Regions from separate parts of the Variovorax sp. AC194 genome, predicted to be linked through region 2. Evidence: riboswitches for the same ligand, from Rfam matches in the RefSeq annotation. Region 2 holds a riboswitch; the other holds the start of a gene.
The links. Region 2 has a riboswitch for S-adenosylhomocysteine ahead of ahcY (adenosylhomocysteinase). Riboswitches for the same ligand answer to the same signal wherever they lie in the genome.
Positions count from the first base shown of each region.

Region 1: another riboswitch for S-adenosylhomocysteine. It lies ahead of ahcY (adenosylhomocysteinase); the one in region 2 lies ahead of ahcY (adenosylhomocysteinase).

Region 1 is NZ_OZ409823.1:4,315,615-4,322,993, reverse strand. It holds gene ACZYRS_RS20635 (LysR family transcriptional regulator) at 1-885, shown strand, start outside; gene ahcY (adenosylhomocysteinase) at 962-2,398, opposite strand; S-adenosyl-L-homocysteine riboswitch at 2,461-2,565, opposite strand; gene ACZYRS_RS20625 (acetate--CoA ligase family protein) at 2,760-4,856, shown strand; gene ACZYRS_RS20620 (enoyl-CoA hydratase/isomerase family protein) at 4,941-5,756, shown strand; gene ACZYRS_RS20615 (ABC transporter ATP-binding protein) at 5,793-6,533, shown strand; gene ACZYRS_RS20610 (ABC transporter permease) at 6,530-7,351, shown strand.
Region 2 is NZ_OZ409823.1:1,065,130-1,072,508, forward strand. It holds gene ACZYRS_RS05025 (GNAT family N-acetyltransferase) at 1-323, opposite strand, end outside; gene ACZYRS_RS05030 (alpha/beta fold hydrolase) at 320-1,393, opposite strand; gene ACZYRS_RS05035 (hypothetical protein) at 1,390-1,827, opposite strand; gene ACZYRS_RS05040 (alpha/beta fold hydrolase) at 1,857-2,774, opposite strand; gene phaP (TIGR01841 family phasin) at 2,793-3,296, opposite strand; gene ACZYRS_RS05050 (hypothetical protein) at 3,489-4,124, opposite strand; S-adenosyl-L-homocysteine riboswitch at 4,254-4,323, shown strand; gene ahcY (adenosylhomocysteinase) at 4,397-5,836, shown strand; gene ACZYRS_RS05060 (TlyA family RNA methyltransferase) at 5,843-6,634, shown strand; gene metF (methylenetetrahydrofolate reductase [NAD(P)H]) at 6,645-7,379, shown strand, end outside.

The DNA of each region.
Region 1 (7,379 bases), 3.3 Mb from region 2:
TTCGTGGCCGTTGCGAGGTCGGGTTCGATACGCCGCGCCGCGGAAGAATTGCAAGTGGCGGCCTCCGCGATCTCCCGGCTGATCCAGTTGCTGGAGGAGGAACTGGGCGCCGAACTGCTCGAGCGGCACCGGGGGCACAAGGGTCTCAAGCTCACGGCCGAAGGCCAGGTGGTGCTGAACTATGCGAAGAGCATCGAAGCGGGCCTGGACGCGGTTCGCGACGATATCCGGTCGCTCAAGACCATCCGGACCGGCAAGGTCCGGTTCGGCATTTCCGAATCCTTCACGCGGGAGTTCGTTCCCCAGTTCCTGCATCGCTTTCATGCCGCGTACCCGGGCATCGTGTTCGAGGTCATCGTCGCGGGCGGCAACAAGCTCACTGCAATGCTGGCCAATCACGACATCGACGTGTCCCTGTCGTACATCACGCCGGACGCCTTCAATGTCTCTGTGGTCGAACAGGCCATGACAACGCCTTGCTTGCTGGTGGCGCGCAGCCATCCGTTCGCGCAGCGGGAGTTCGTCGATGTTGCGGAGTGCGCCGGCGAAGACATCGCATTGCCCGATGCGTCGCTGACCATTCGGGAAAGCTACGTTCGCATGTTCGCGAAAGCCAGGATTCGCCCGCGTGGGTTGCTGGTCACCAATTCGTTCGAGCTGATGCGCGCGTCGGCGGGCGCGGGTCTGACGATTGCCGTCGTGGACAGGTACTTCGGCGATCACGAAGCGCCCGCGGGGATGACCTATGTGCCGCTGCGCGGGCAGGGGCTGGATCGCTGGCCGCTGAACGTCAGCATCCATGCCGATCGCGACCTGCCCGCGGCCGCAAGCATCTTCGTGGAGCACCTGCGCACGGCGGTGCGTTCGGTTGCCGCCGACCGCTGACTGATCGACGAAGCACTTGCCGCACATCGCCGGGCAAAGGCTATGTGCAGCACGTGCAGCACGTGCAGCACGTGCCCTAGTAGCGGTAGGCCTCGGGCTTGAACGGGCCCGTCTTGCTCACGCCGATGTAGGCGGCCTGCGCGTCGGAGAGCTCCGTCAACTGCGCGCCCAGCTTTGCAAGATGCAGCTTCGCGACCTTTTCGTCCAGGAGCTTGGACAGCACGTAGACCTTGCCTTTTTCATAGGCCGCCTGTCTTGTGAAAAGCTCGATCTGTCCCAGCGTCTGGTTCGCAAGGCTGGCGGACATGACGAAGCTGGGGTGGCCCGTCGCGCACCCCAGGTTCACGAGGCGGCCCTTGGCGAGCAGGATGATCCGCTTTCCATCGGGGAAGATCACATGGTCCACCTGCGGCTTGATCTCGTCCCATTGGCAGGCCTCGAGCGACGCCACGTCGATCTCGTTGTCGAAGTGCCCGATGTTGCAGACGATCGCCTGGTCCTTCATGCGCTTCATGTGTTCGAAGGTGATGACGTCGCGGTTGCCGGTCGCTGTGACGAAGATGTCCGCCTGGCTTGCCGCCTCGTCCATGGTCACGACGCGGTAGCCCTCCATGGCCGCCTGCAGCGCATTGATGGGATCGATCTCCGTCACCCAGACCTGGGCGCTGAGGGCGCGCAGCGCCTGCGCGGAGCCCTTGCCGACGCCGCCGAAGCCGGCCACCACGGCAATCTTTCCGGCGATCATGACGTCGGTCGCGCGCTTGATCGCATCGACCAGCGACTCCCGGCAGCCATAGGTGTTGTCGAACTTGCTCTTGGTCACGGAGTCGTTCACGGCAATGGCGCGGATGGCGAGTTCGCCCTTGATGCTCATGTCGTTGAGCCTGAAGACACCGGTGGTCGTTTCTTCGGTCACGCCGATGATGTGACGCAGACGGCGGCTGTACCACGTGGGGTCCGTGGCCAGCTTCTTCTCGATGGCTGCGAAGAGGATGCGCTCCTCCGAAGTGGCCGGCTGCGAGATCACGCTGCGATCCTTTTCTGCGCGGCTGCCCAGGTGCATCAGCGTGGTCGCATCGCCACCGTCGTCAAGGATCAGGTTGGGGCCTTCTTCAGGTTCGCCGCGAGGCCCTCCGAACTCGAAGATCCGGTGGGTGTAGTCCCAGTACTCCTCCATCGTTTCGCCCTTGAAGGCGAAGACGGGAGTTCCCTTCGAAGCCACCGCCGCCGCGGCGTGGTCCTGCGTCGAGAAGATGTTGCACGACGCCCAGCGCACGGTGGCGCCCAGCGCTTGCAGCGTCTCGATGAGAACGCCGGTCTGGATGGTCATGTGCAGGGACCCGGCGATGCGTGCGCCCTTGAGCGGCTGCTGCTCTAGGAACTCGTTTCTGATGGCCATGAGGCCCGGCATCTCCGTCTCCGCGATGCGCAGTTCCTTGTGGCCCCAGCCGGCCAACGCGATGTCCGCCACGACGTGATCGCCGGTTGGGCTCGATGTCAATCTTTCGCTCATCTCTTGCTCCTTGTGATGGGTTGTCGTCAGAGCGAGATGAACACCGGGGGCTCACCGCACTCTGTCGGTGAGCGCAGTTAAGGATGCCGGTTCGGGCAGTCTTCCGAGCCTGACGGATCGCAGCTCGCGCAGTGGCGGGCGTGATCGTTGCAGCGCTCCTCGGTGAACAAAAATTCTAGTGTTCGAGCGCTCCTGGTGTGTGTCAAAAATTAGTACGCGGATGCCGAAAATCTGTGATTGACCCGCACATGTGCGCTCCCTAGAGTCGCGGTTCTCGACATCGGTGCCGCATCTCACGCGGCGATCGAGCGATGCCTCTCAAGCCCGTAGGAGCCCCTCTTTGCATTACCTGTCCACGCTCATGAATCCCAAGTCCATCGCGGTGTTGGGCGCGTCGCCGCGACCCGAGGCGATGGGCAATACCGTGATCAAGAATCTCCTGCGCGTCGGGTATGCCGGGGCCATCTATCCCATTCATCCCAGCGCCGATTCCGTGCTGGGTCTGGCATGCCATCGCGACCTGACGGCGTTGTCCGGATCGGTGGATTGCGTGGTGATCGCGCTGGGCGCGGACAAGGCCCTCGATGCCCTCAAGAACGCGCATGCCGCCGGTGCGCGCAGCGCGGTGTTGTACGCAAGCGGGTTCGCCGAGACCGGAGAACAAGGGGCGGCTCTGCAGGTGGAGATCAGCACCTTCTGCCGCGACAACCAGATCAATCTTTGCGGACCCAATTGCCTGGGAATCTTCAGTGTCGAGAACGGCGTGGCGTTGTACAGCGCTGCCGTGCCGGCGGGGCTGGAGGCGGGCGACATCGCGCTCATCTCGCATTCGGGTTCTGCATGCATCGCCTTGAGCAGCCTGAACCGCTTCAAGTTCAGCCACCTGGTGTCGTTGGGCAACGGGGCGGTGACCGATATTCCCGAGTACCTCGACTATGTGGCGCAAGACCCGCGCACCAAGGTCGCCGCGCTCTTCGTGGAGACGTTGCGCGATCCTTCGGCCTTCGCACGCGCCGCCGCGCAGATGCGAAAGGCGGGCAAGCCGATCGTGGCATTGAAGGTCGGCCGGTCCGTGTCCGGTGCTGCCGCGAGCGCCGCGCACACCGGTGCGATCGCGAGCTCCGACACGGCGCTGCTGGCATTCTTCAGGCGCCACGGCGTCACCCTGGTCGAAGACTACGACGAACTGGTCGAGACCGTCGCGCTGTTTTCCACGATCGGCTCGATGCCGCAGGGCGCGGGACTCGGCGTTCTCAATGTGAGCGGCGGCGAACTGTCGATGACCTGCGACATCGCCGAGCGCTGCGGACTGGATCTGCCGGAATTGAACGATGCGACCGTGGCGCACCTCAAGACCGTGCTCCCCGCGTTCGGCGCTCCGCGCAATCCGCTCGATGCAACGGGTGTCGGTGTGTTCGACACCCGGATGTACGGCGACTGCCTGGACGCGCTGCTGAACGATCCTGCGATCCATATCGTTGCCGTGTCGCAGGATTGCCCGGCCTCCATGGGGGAAGACCAGGCGTCGATCTACGAGAAGCTCGCGATCACCGTGGCCGAACGCAGCGCGCGGGCGCGCAAGCCCGTCGTGTTCTTCAACAACCTGTCCGCCAGGATTCATCCGGCCGTGCTCGCGCCGTTGAGCGAAGTGCCCACGCTGTGCGGAATGCGCAATGCGCTGCGTGCCATCAAGCATCTGGTGGACCATGCGGCGTTCATCGCCACCGAGGTCATTCCCAAGACGCCGGGTATTGAACGTCAACAGCAATGGGCGCGCCGCTTCGAATCCGCGGAGCCGCTGACCGAGCGGGAGAGCAAGTCGTTCCTGGAGGCGCACGGAATCCGCGTGACCGCTGAGCGCTTGGCATCGAGCGAGGAAGACGCCGTTGCAAACGCCGATGCCATCGGGTATCCCGTGGTGCTGAAGATCGAATCCGCGGACCTTCCCCACAAGAGCGAAGTAGGTGGCGTCGTCGTCGATCTACCGGACGCAGCCGCTGTGCGAGCGGCATACCGTCAGATCCTGGACAGCGTTGCAAAGAAGGCGCCCGAAGCGCGGGTTGCCGGCGTGCTGGTGCAGCAGATGGTTCGCGGTGGTGTCGAAGCCATCCTGGGTGTCGTGACGCATCGACCCTTTGCACCGGGTGTCGTGGTCGGCGCCGGCGGCGTGCTGGTCGAGATCCTGCAGGACGCCACGTTCGAGCTCGCGCCGGTGGACGTGAAGACCGCCGCCGCGCTGATCGACCAGACGCGGCTGGGCAAGTTGCTGGCCGGTTACCGAGGCGGTGTCGTGGCGGACCGTGACGCGTTGGCAAGAACGCTGGAACGGCTGTCCGACATTGCAGTGGTCTACGCCAACGAGATCGAAGCCATCGACCTGAATCCCGTCGCAGTCCTCGCGCAAGGCCAAGGTGCGGTGGTGCTGGACGCGCTGGTGATCCCGAAGGCTCGGCAATAGCCGCGCCGAAGGTGCCTGCATCGAAAAACCAGGAGACAAGCAAAAATGAAATATGAATGCATCGAACTGAGCATCGAGAACACGGTGGCGACGCTCGAGCTCGCCAGGCCGGACAAGATGAACTCGCTGAACGATCAGATCCTGATCGACATGCAGCACGCCCTCGACATGCTGGAGAACGACACCGGCGTGCGCGTGCTGATCATCACGGGGCAGGGCAGGGCCTTCTGCGCGGGCTTCGATCTCGCGCCGCGCGACAAGCCGTTCACGAGCGTGCAGGACTGGCGCGGTCACGTGAAGCTCGGGAACGACACGTGGTGGCGAATCTGGAAGTCGCGCCTGCCGGTGATCGCGGCCGTGAACGGCTTCGCGCTTGGCGGAGGGTGCGACCTGTCCATGGTCTGCGACTACACGCTTGCCTCGGAGGCGGCGGTGTTCGGCGAGCCGGAGATCCAGTTCCAGTCCGCGCCGCCCTTCAACATCACGCCCTGGATCATGGGAATGAAAAGCGCCAAGGAGTTTCTGCTCTTCGGCGATCGGGTGTCGGCCGAGGACGCGGTGCGCCTTGGCATCGCGAACCGCGTGGTGCCTGCCGACCAGCTTCGCGCCGAGGCGATGAACACCGCGCTGCGGCTCGCGAAGCTGCCTCCGCCGGCGGTCGAGCTCAACAAGCTCGGACTCAATCGCTCCTACGAGCTGCGCGGGTTCCAGCCGGCGATCGAGTACGGCGCGGAGATCTTCACCCAGGTCTTGATGTCGGAGTCGGACGAAGCGAAGGAATTCTTCGAACGCATGGGGCGCGATGGCATGAAGGCTGCGTTCAAGTGGCGAGACGAGCGCTTCGCTTTACCCGGGACCGCTTCCCGGTCCGGCGACAACGCTCGCACCAACGCTGCTTGAGGAGATCCGATGATTCATGTTTCAGGCCTGAACAAGATGTACGCGACACGCGAGGGGAACGAGATCCACGCGCTGTCCGACGTCAATTTTTCGGTGGCCGACGGAGAGTTCATCACGGTGGTGGGCCCCAGCGGTTGCGGCAAATCGACGTTGCTGAAGATTCTTGCGGGCATCCTGCGTCGCACGTCCGGCTCGGTCGAGATCGACGGACGTCCGATCGACGGTCCGAATCGCCAGATCGGCGTGGTGTTCCAGGCGCCGGTACTTTTGCCGTGGCGCACGGTGTTCGAGAACATCCTGCTGCCGAGCCAGCTGCATGGCGCCATCACGGATGCGAACCGCGCCGACGCCAGGAAGTACCTGGCCATGGTCGGGCTCGCCGGATTCGAGGACAAGTACCCCAATGAACTGTCGGGCGGCATGCAGCAGCGCGTGGGGATCGCACGGGCGCTGGCCCACGATCCGGCGCTGCTGCTCATGGACGAACCCTTCGGTGCGCTGGATGCCATGACGCGCGAGAACATGAACCTCGACCTGCTGCGCATTCGCGCCGCCAGCAAGAAGACCGTGCTGCTCGTGACACACAGCATTCCCGAGGCGGTGTTCCTGGCGGACCGGGTCATCGTGATGTCGCCGCGTCCGGGGCGGATCACCGAAATCCTCAACGTCGACCTGCCGGCGGAACGCAGGTTGGAGATGATCAACTCGGCGCCGTTCGGGGAGGTGGTCTCTCACATCCGCAAGTATTTCAGTTCACAAGGAGCGCTCGACGCATGACCACCACCAGCACGCCAAAACGCGGCGGCCCGGGGCTTCTTGGCCGCAAGCCCGAGCGCCCGCTCTCCATCCTCCTGTTCATCGTCATCATCGGCGGGTGGGAACTCGCGGTCAGGCTTCTCGAAGTCTCGTCCCTCGTGGTTCCGTCGCCGACCGCAACGGTGATCTCCTTGTGGAACGGCCTGGCCGACAACACCTTCGTGTGGCACACCGGCGTGACCTTGTACGAAACGCTCGTGGGCTTTTTTGTCGGCGCGTTGTTCGGCCTCGTTCTGGGCGCCCTGATCGGACAGTTCACCTTGGTGGAGCGAACGCTCTATCCGTACGTGGTGGCCTTCCAGACCATTCCCAAGGTCGCCATCGCGCCGTTGTTCGTGATCTGGTTCGGCTTCGGCGTCACGTCCAAGATCGTCATCACCGCCACCATCGTGTTCTTCCCGGTGCTGGCGAACACGATCGTCGGTCTGCGCTCCTCGCCTCGGGAGCAGATCGACCTGATCACCGCGTTCACCGGTTCGCGTTGGCAGACCTTCAAGTACGTGAAGGTACCCAATGCCCTTCCGTACATCTTCGTCGGCCTCGACGTGGGCATCGTGCTGGCCGTGATCGGTGCCATCGTCGGCGAGTTCGTGGGCTCGCAAGCCGGGCTGGGCTACCTGATCCTGCAGCGCAATTTCTCGATGGACACCGCGGGTGTGTTCGCCATTCTCATCATCCTTTCCGTGATGGGCATCCTGCTGCACGGCGCCGTCGATCTCATCAAGCGCAAGGTGGTTTTCTGGGTCAACCATGAAGCCGAAAAAATCGTCGGTGCCTGAAGCCGGCGCGCGCTGATCCGAGGGGCTT
Region 2 (7,379 bases):
ACCAGCACGCGCAGCTCGGCCACGTGGTCCGACCAGGAATGCGGGTCGCGGATGACGGCCGCGCAGCCGAGCACTGTGCTGCCGCGCACCGCCAGCACGCTGTCGATGTCGCCGCGCTCGATGGCGCGCACCCACGCGCCCATCACCTTGGGCTCGGTGATGTCGCGCGGCAAGAAGAGCAGGTCGTGCGCGGGCAGCGCCTTCGCGAACGCGAGCACGGCGGGGGCGTCGTACGCGGTCATCAGGCGCAGCTCGATGTCGCCGTCGCCGTTCGGCACCATGCGCGGGTAGTTGCGGGAGGAAGAGGCCAAGGTGATGGTCATGTCGATCGCACTCCAAGCCAGTCGTCGAGTTTGGGCCACAGCCGGCGCACCGCGTTGGCGCCCGCGGCCAGGCTGACGTGGCCGCCCTTGAGGACGACCTCTTCCTTGTCGGCCGAGCCGATGTTCGCGATGAGCGGCTGGCCGGCCTCGTAGGGAACGATGTGGTCGTGCTGCGCGAGCGCGTGCAGCACCGGCACCTTGATGTTTTCCAGCAGCACCTTGCGCCCGCCGAGTACCAGCTCGCCCTTGAAGAGCTTGTTGTCCCACATCAGCTCTTTCACCGTCTGGCGGAAGTACTCGCCGGCCAGCGGCAGCATCTCGGCGCCCCAGCGGTCGAACATGCGGTACGACTTCACGAACTCGTCGTTGGCCATGTTGTCCCACAGCTGCACCACGCCGGCGCCGCGGCCCGCGGGACGCAGCATGTCGAAGGAGGCGAACAGCATCTCGGGCGGCACGTTGCCGATGGTGTCGATGAGCCGGTCGACGTCGAAATAGCGCCGGTCCGACCACGCATGGAAGAGCTTCATGCGGCTGAAGTCGATGGGCGTGGTGAAGAGCGCGAGGTTCTTCATCGGTCCGCCCGGGTGCAGCGCCGCGTACAGCGTGGAGAGCACGCCGCCCATGCAATAGCCGGCGATGGTGATGTCTTCCTCGCCCGAATCTTCCTGCACGCGGCGAATGGAATCGGGAATGAAGTCGAGCACGTAGTCCTCGATGCGCAGGCGCTTCTCGTCGGCGCGCGGCGCGTTCCAGTCCATCACGTAGACGTCGTAGCCTTTGAGCAGCAGGTACTCGACCATGCTCTGGCCGGGCGCGAGGTCGAAGATGTACGCGCGGTTCGTGGTGGCCATCACCATCAGCACCGGCACGCGGTAGATCTCGTCGACCAGCGGGCGGTAGTGGTACAGGCTCAGCGTGCCGCGGCGGTGGATCTCGTCCTTGGGCGTCTGGCCGACCGCGGGCGTGGCGGAGGTGAGGAAGTCCAGGCCCTTGATGTTGCGCTGGATCGCGCGCTCGATCTCCGCGCCGATGTCCGGCAGGGCGAGTGCGTCGGCGATGGCGTTCATCGCGCGCTGCGCTTTCTTGCGGGGCGCTTCGGTGCGGGGGGCGGTGCCGGGGCTTTCACGGCGGCGGCAGCTTGCGGCGGCTGTTTGGTGCGGCGCGGCTTGGGTGGCGCGGCCGTGGCCGCGGAGGTTGCAGGACCGCGCCCGCCCTCCATCGCGCGGCTGATGTTCGCCAAGTGATCGTCGATGCGCTGCAACTGTTCGCCCAGCGCCTGGATGTCGGCGCGCGTGGGCAGGTTGAGCATCGTGAGGTAGCGCGCCATCAGCTCGCCCAGCCCTTTCTGCGCGGTGAGCGATGCGTTCATGCCGCCGTGCATGCCCTGGCGAAACGGGTCCGAGGCCATGGTCTCGTTGGCGAATTCGTTGGTGCTTTTTTCCCATTGGGCCGTGAGCTCGCGCCACATGGCCATCGGGTCGAGGGGGGAGAACTTGTTCATGGACAGAGGCCCCGTCGTCTATCGGTCGGTCAATGGTCGCGGCGCTGCCCGGTGTGCGCGGCGATGGCGTCGATGATCTGCGGCCACATCGACACCGGCAGCGCGTGGCCCATGCGCGGAATGCGCAGCAGCTTCGCGCCCGCAATGGCATCGGCCACATCGACGCCGCAGGCCACCGGCACCAGCGGATCGGCGTCGCCGTGGATCACCAGCGTGGGCACCTGCACGTCACGCAGCGCGGGCTTGCGGTTGCCGGACGCGAAGATCGCCGCCAGCTGGCGCGCCACGCCGCCCGGGTTGAGCCCGCGCAGGAAGATGAGCTGCGCGCGCTCGGCGTCGCGCGCCTCGTCGAGCGGAAAGTCGGGGCCGCGCAGCACATGCCAGACCTTCCTGTAGTGCGGCAGGAAGGCATCGAAGGAGAGCGGCGTGGGCGAGAACAGCACCGCCATCGCCTCGGGCGTGGGCGGCGGCAGCGCCGGGTTGCCGGTCGTGGACATGATGCTGGTGAAGGAGCGCATGCGCTCCGGGTGATGGATGGCCAACTCCTGCCCGATGGCGCCGCCCATCGATGCGCCCACGATGTGCGCGCGGTCGATGTCGAGCGCGTCGAGCAGGCCGATGCAATCGGCCGCCATGTCGCGCAGCGTGTAGGGCACCGCGAGCGGCTTGCCCGCCATGGCCTGCAGCATCAGCGCCTGGATGTCGGGAATGCCCAGGTGCGGCAGGTGCGTGGAATGGCCGATGTCGCGGTTGTCGAAACGGATCACGCGGTGCCCGCCGGCTTCGGCCAGGCGCGCGCAGAACGCGTCGTCCCAGGCGACCATCTGGGCGCCGAGGCCCATGATCAGGAGAAGCGGCGGCGCGTCGGGGTCGCCGAAGCTGTCCCACGCGATCTCGATGCCGTTGGCGAGCGTGCGGCGCTCGGTGCGGGGTGGGACGGCGGTCATCGCGCGAGCGCCTTGCGCTTACTTGCGCTGCAGCAGCTTGGTCACTTCGTCCACGTTGGACTGGATGCGCTGACGCACCACGTCGAAGGCATCGGCCTGCGACTTGGCCGCAAGGTTGGCCAGCTCCTTGATGTCGTCGATGGCGCGCTGGAACGATTGGCGGCCGAGTTCGTCGAGCTTGGCGAGGTTGGCCTTGGCGTCCTTGCCCGGCATTTCCTTGGCGGCCGTCTGCCATTCGGTGATGGCGCTCTTGATCATCTCGGTCTGCCGCTGCACCACGGTCTGCAGGCCCTGGTAGGACTTTTCGTTGGCCTGCATCAGCGCCTGCAAATCCTTGCGGCCGTTCTCGAGCAGCTTGCCCGCGCCGCCGGTGAGGTTCAGTTCCTGCAGGCGATCGGTCATGCCCTTCAAGTTCTTCAGCGGGTTGAGCATGTCGGCGGCGCTGGGAGCGGCCGTCTTGGCGCTGCTGCTGCTACTGCTGGCGGTGGTCTTCTTGGCGGCGGCTTTCTTGGCAGTGGCCATGGTGCGGTATCTCCTGTGTCGGGTGAACGGGTGAATGGCAAGGACCGGCCGGACGGCAAAAGTCCCTCGCCACGATACGCCGCACCGGCACGGCCAAGGTCCCCGCGGCAACAAAAATGCCTGCGGGATTTCCCTTGGATATTGAATGCCTGTATCGCGAAGCCCGCGAATGCCCGCGACTGCCGCGAAGGCTTACATCGGCGGCGCGAAGCCGTTGCGTCCGGCCGTCACGCGCAGCGCCGTGGGCGTGCCGTTCTTTTCCTGCGCATTGACCAGCACCTTGGCGCCGGGCACCAGGAGTGCATCGGTGCCGGGGCGGAAGGTCACGACCGGCACGTCGGGCGGCACGATGACTGTCTTCTCGCCGCCCTTGTAGGTCAGGCGCAGCTGCTGTCCGCCCTTCACCGATTTCGGCGCCGCGGCCAGGTCGGCGACGGTGGCGTTGGTCATGGTGCTCTCGGGCAACAGGTCCCACGGGCGATGGCCTTCGCCGGTGCCGCGTGCGGCCTCGGGGAACACCACGACTTCGAGCGCCTTCTGCGAGCCGTCGGCCTGCGGCATGGCGGCGGTGCCGATGAAGCTGCCTTTCTTGATGTCGGCCAGCTTGATTTGGTAGACCTCCGACAGCTGCATGTCGGCCGGTCGCGCGAGGCTGACGACTTCGCCGCCGCGGTCCTGCACGACGAGGGTCTTGGCGTCGACGCGGACGATGGTGCCGCGGATGCGGACTTGTTCGGAGGCCGCTTGCGCGGAGGCGATGACCGGGAGGGCGGCAGCGGCGAGAAGTGCGGCCGAGGCCAGCAGGGTCGAGGGGATTCTGGAGAACATGGGGGGTCTTGCGTCTTGCATCTTGGTGTTGGGGTGCGGATCAATGTACGCCTCGACAACGAAACGCGCTTCCCGTCATGTGGGATACCCCAGCGGTTGGCTCGGCCTGGCACCCCGTCTACAATCCGCCGTTCCGAGGAGCGTTGCAGCGCCATCAAGGCGTGAGGCTCGGACCACATCGCAACCACGCTCACCCGCTGTTCTCGCGGTGAGTCCTTTTCCGTCAGACCCCCGTACGCAGTGGCATCTTTCAAACCAGTTTTGGAGTTCTCATGAGCGCTGTTCTCAAGCCCACCCCCGTTTTGACCGCCGACCAGGCGATTGCCGACCTGTCCCTCGCCGCCTGGGGCCGCAAGGAAATCCGCATTGCGGAAACCGAGATGCCCGGCCTGATGGCCATCCGCGAAGAGTTCTCGAAGGCGCAGCCGCTCAAGGGCGCGCGCATCACGGGCTCGCTGCACATGACCATCCAGACGGCCGTGCTGATCGAGACGCTGCAAGCCCTGGGCGCCACCGTGCGCTGGGCCTCGTGCAACATCTTCTCGACGCAGGACCACGCCGCCGCGGCCATCGCCGCCTCGGGCACGCCGGTGTTCGCGATCAAGGGCGAGTCGCTGGAAGACTACTGGGGCTACACCCACAGCATCTTCGACTTCGGCCCGAAGGACTCCAAGGGCGAAGGCCCCAACATGATCCTGGACGACGGCGGCGACGCCACCCTCCTGATGCACCTGGGCCAACGCGCCGAGAAAGACCTGGGCGTGCTGGCCAACCCGACCAGCGAAGAAGAACGCATCCTGTACGCCGCGATCAAGGCCAAGCTGGCTGTCGATTCGACCTGGTACACCCGCAAGTCCGCCGAGATCATCGGCGTGACCGAAGAGACCACCACCGGCGTGCACCGCCTGAACGAGATGAGCGCCAAGGGCACGCTGCTGTTCCGCGCCATCAACGTGAACGACTCGGTGACCAAGAGCAAGTTCGACAACCTGTACGGCTGCCGCGAATCGCTGGTGGACGGCATCAAGCGCGCGACCGACGTGATGATCGCCGGCAAGGTGGCCTGCGTGGCCGGCTACGGCGACGTGGGCAAGGGCTCGGCCCAGGCCCTGCGCGCCCTGAGCGCCCAGGTGTGGGTCACCGAAATCGACCCGATCAACGCCCTGCAGGCCGCGATGGAAGGCTACAAGGTCGTGACGATGGAATACGCCGCCGACAAGGCCGACATCTTCGTGACGACCACCGGCAACAAGGACGTCATCACGCACGACACGATGGCCAAGATGAAGGACCAGGCCATCGTCTGCAACATCGGCCACTTCGACAACGAGATCGACGTCGCGTCGATCGAGAAGTACGAGTGGGAAGAGATCAAGCCGCAGGTCGACCACATCACCTTCCCGGACGGCAAGAAGATCATCCTGCTGGCCAAGGGCCGCCTGGTGAACCTGGGCTGCGGCACGGGCCACCCGAGCTTCGTGATGTCGTCGTCGTTCGCCAACCAGACCATCGCGCAGATCGAGCTGTTCACCAAGCAGGACGCGTATCAGGCCGGCAAGGTCTACGTGCTGCCCAAGCACCTGGACGAGAAGGTCGCGCGCCTGCACCTGAAGAAGGTCGGCGCCATGCTGACCGAACTGACCGACTCGCAAGCCGCCTACATCGGCGTGAGCAAGAACGGCCCGTACAAGCCGGACACGTACCGCTACTAAGCGTCCATGCGCGCTGATCAATTGCTGGTGGAACGCGGCCTCGCCGCGTCGCGTTCGCAGGCCGTGCGGCTCATTGCCGGCGGCATGCGCTGGCGCGATGCGGGCACGAGCGACGCATGGCGCTCGGTCGTCAAGAACAAGGACGAGGTGCCCGATTCCGCCGAGCTCGAACTGGACGACGCGGCCGAGGCGCGCTACGTCTCGCGCGGCGGACTCAAGCTCGAAGGCGCGCTCACTGTGAGCGGTGTCGATCCCGCCGGCAAGCTGTGCCTCGATGTGGGCCAGTCGACCGGCGGCTTCACCGACTGCCTGCTGCAACGCGGCGCGACGAAGGTCGTGGGTGTCGATGTCGGCCACGGGCAGTTGCATGCGAAGTTGCGCGAGGACGAGCGCGTCGTCGCCATCGAGGGCGTCAATGCGCGGGCCTTGTCACCGGACGATCTGCAGGAGGAAGAAGGCGAAGCGCCGTCCGATTTGCGTTTCGACCTGATCGTGGGCGACCTGTCGTTCATTTCGCTCACGCTGGTGCTGCCGGCAGTCGTCGAATTCCTGGCCGACGACGGCCAGCTCCTGATGCTGGTCAAGCCGCAGTTCGAACTGCAGCCCGGCCAGGTCGGCAAGGGCGGCATCGTGCGCGATGCGGCGATGTACGAGATCGTCGAGAAGCGCCTGCGCGATGCGTGCGCCGCGCTCGAGCTGCGCGTGCTGCAGTGGTTCGACAGCCCGATCGCCGGTGGCGACGGCAACCGCGAGTTTTTCATTCACGCCGTGCGCGCGTCCGGCGCGAACGGCTCCTAAGGAGACGCAGGTGCGCCTTCCGCTGAGTTTCGAATTCTTCCCGACCAAGACGCCCGAAGGCGCGGTCAAGCTGCGCGCCGTGCGCCAGCAGCTGTACGTGCGCAAGCCCCAGTTCTGCTCGGTCACCTACGGTGCCGGCGGCTCCACGCACCAGGGCACCTTCGGTGCGGTGCAGGAGATCCTGGGCGAAGGCGTCGATGCCGCCAGCCATTTCTCTTGCATCGGTGCCACCAAGGCCACGGTGCGGGAGCAACTGGCCGAACTCAAGGCCATGGGCGTCAAGCGCCTCGTGGCGCTGCGCGGCGACCTGCCGAGCGGCTACGGCATCGGCGGGGAATTCCACTACGCGAGCGATCTCGTGGCCTTCATCCGCGAGGAAACGGGCCGCGACTTCCATATCGAGGTGGCCTGCTATCCCGAAGTGCATCCGCAGGCCCGCTCGCCCGAGGCCGACCTGCAGGCCTTCGCCGCGAAGGTGAAGGCGGGTGCCGATTCGGCCATCACCCAGTATTTCTTCAGCCCCGAGGCCTACTTCCGCTTCGTCGACGATGTGCGCAAGCTCGGCATCGACACGCCGATCGTGCCGGGCATCATGCCCATCACGAGTTCGACGCAGCTCATGCGTTTCTCGGACGCCTGCGGTGCCGAAATTCCGCGCTGGATTCGGCTGCGCCTGCAGGGCTTCGGCGACGACACGGCCTCGATCAAGGCCTTCGGCCTGGACGTGGTGACCGACCTCTGCGCG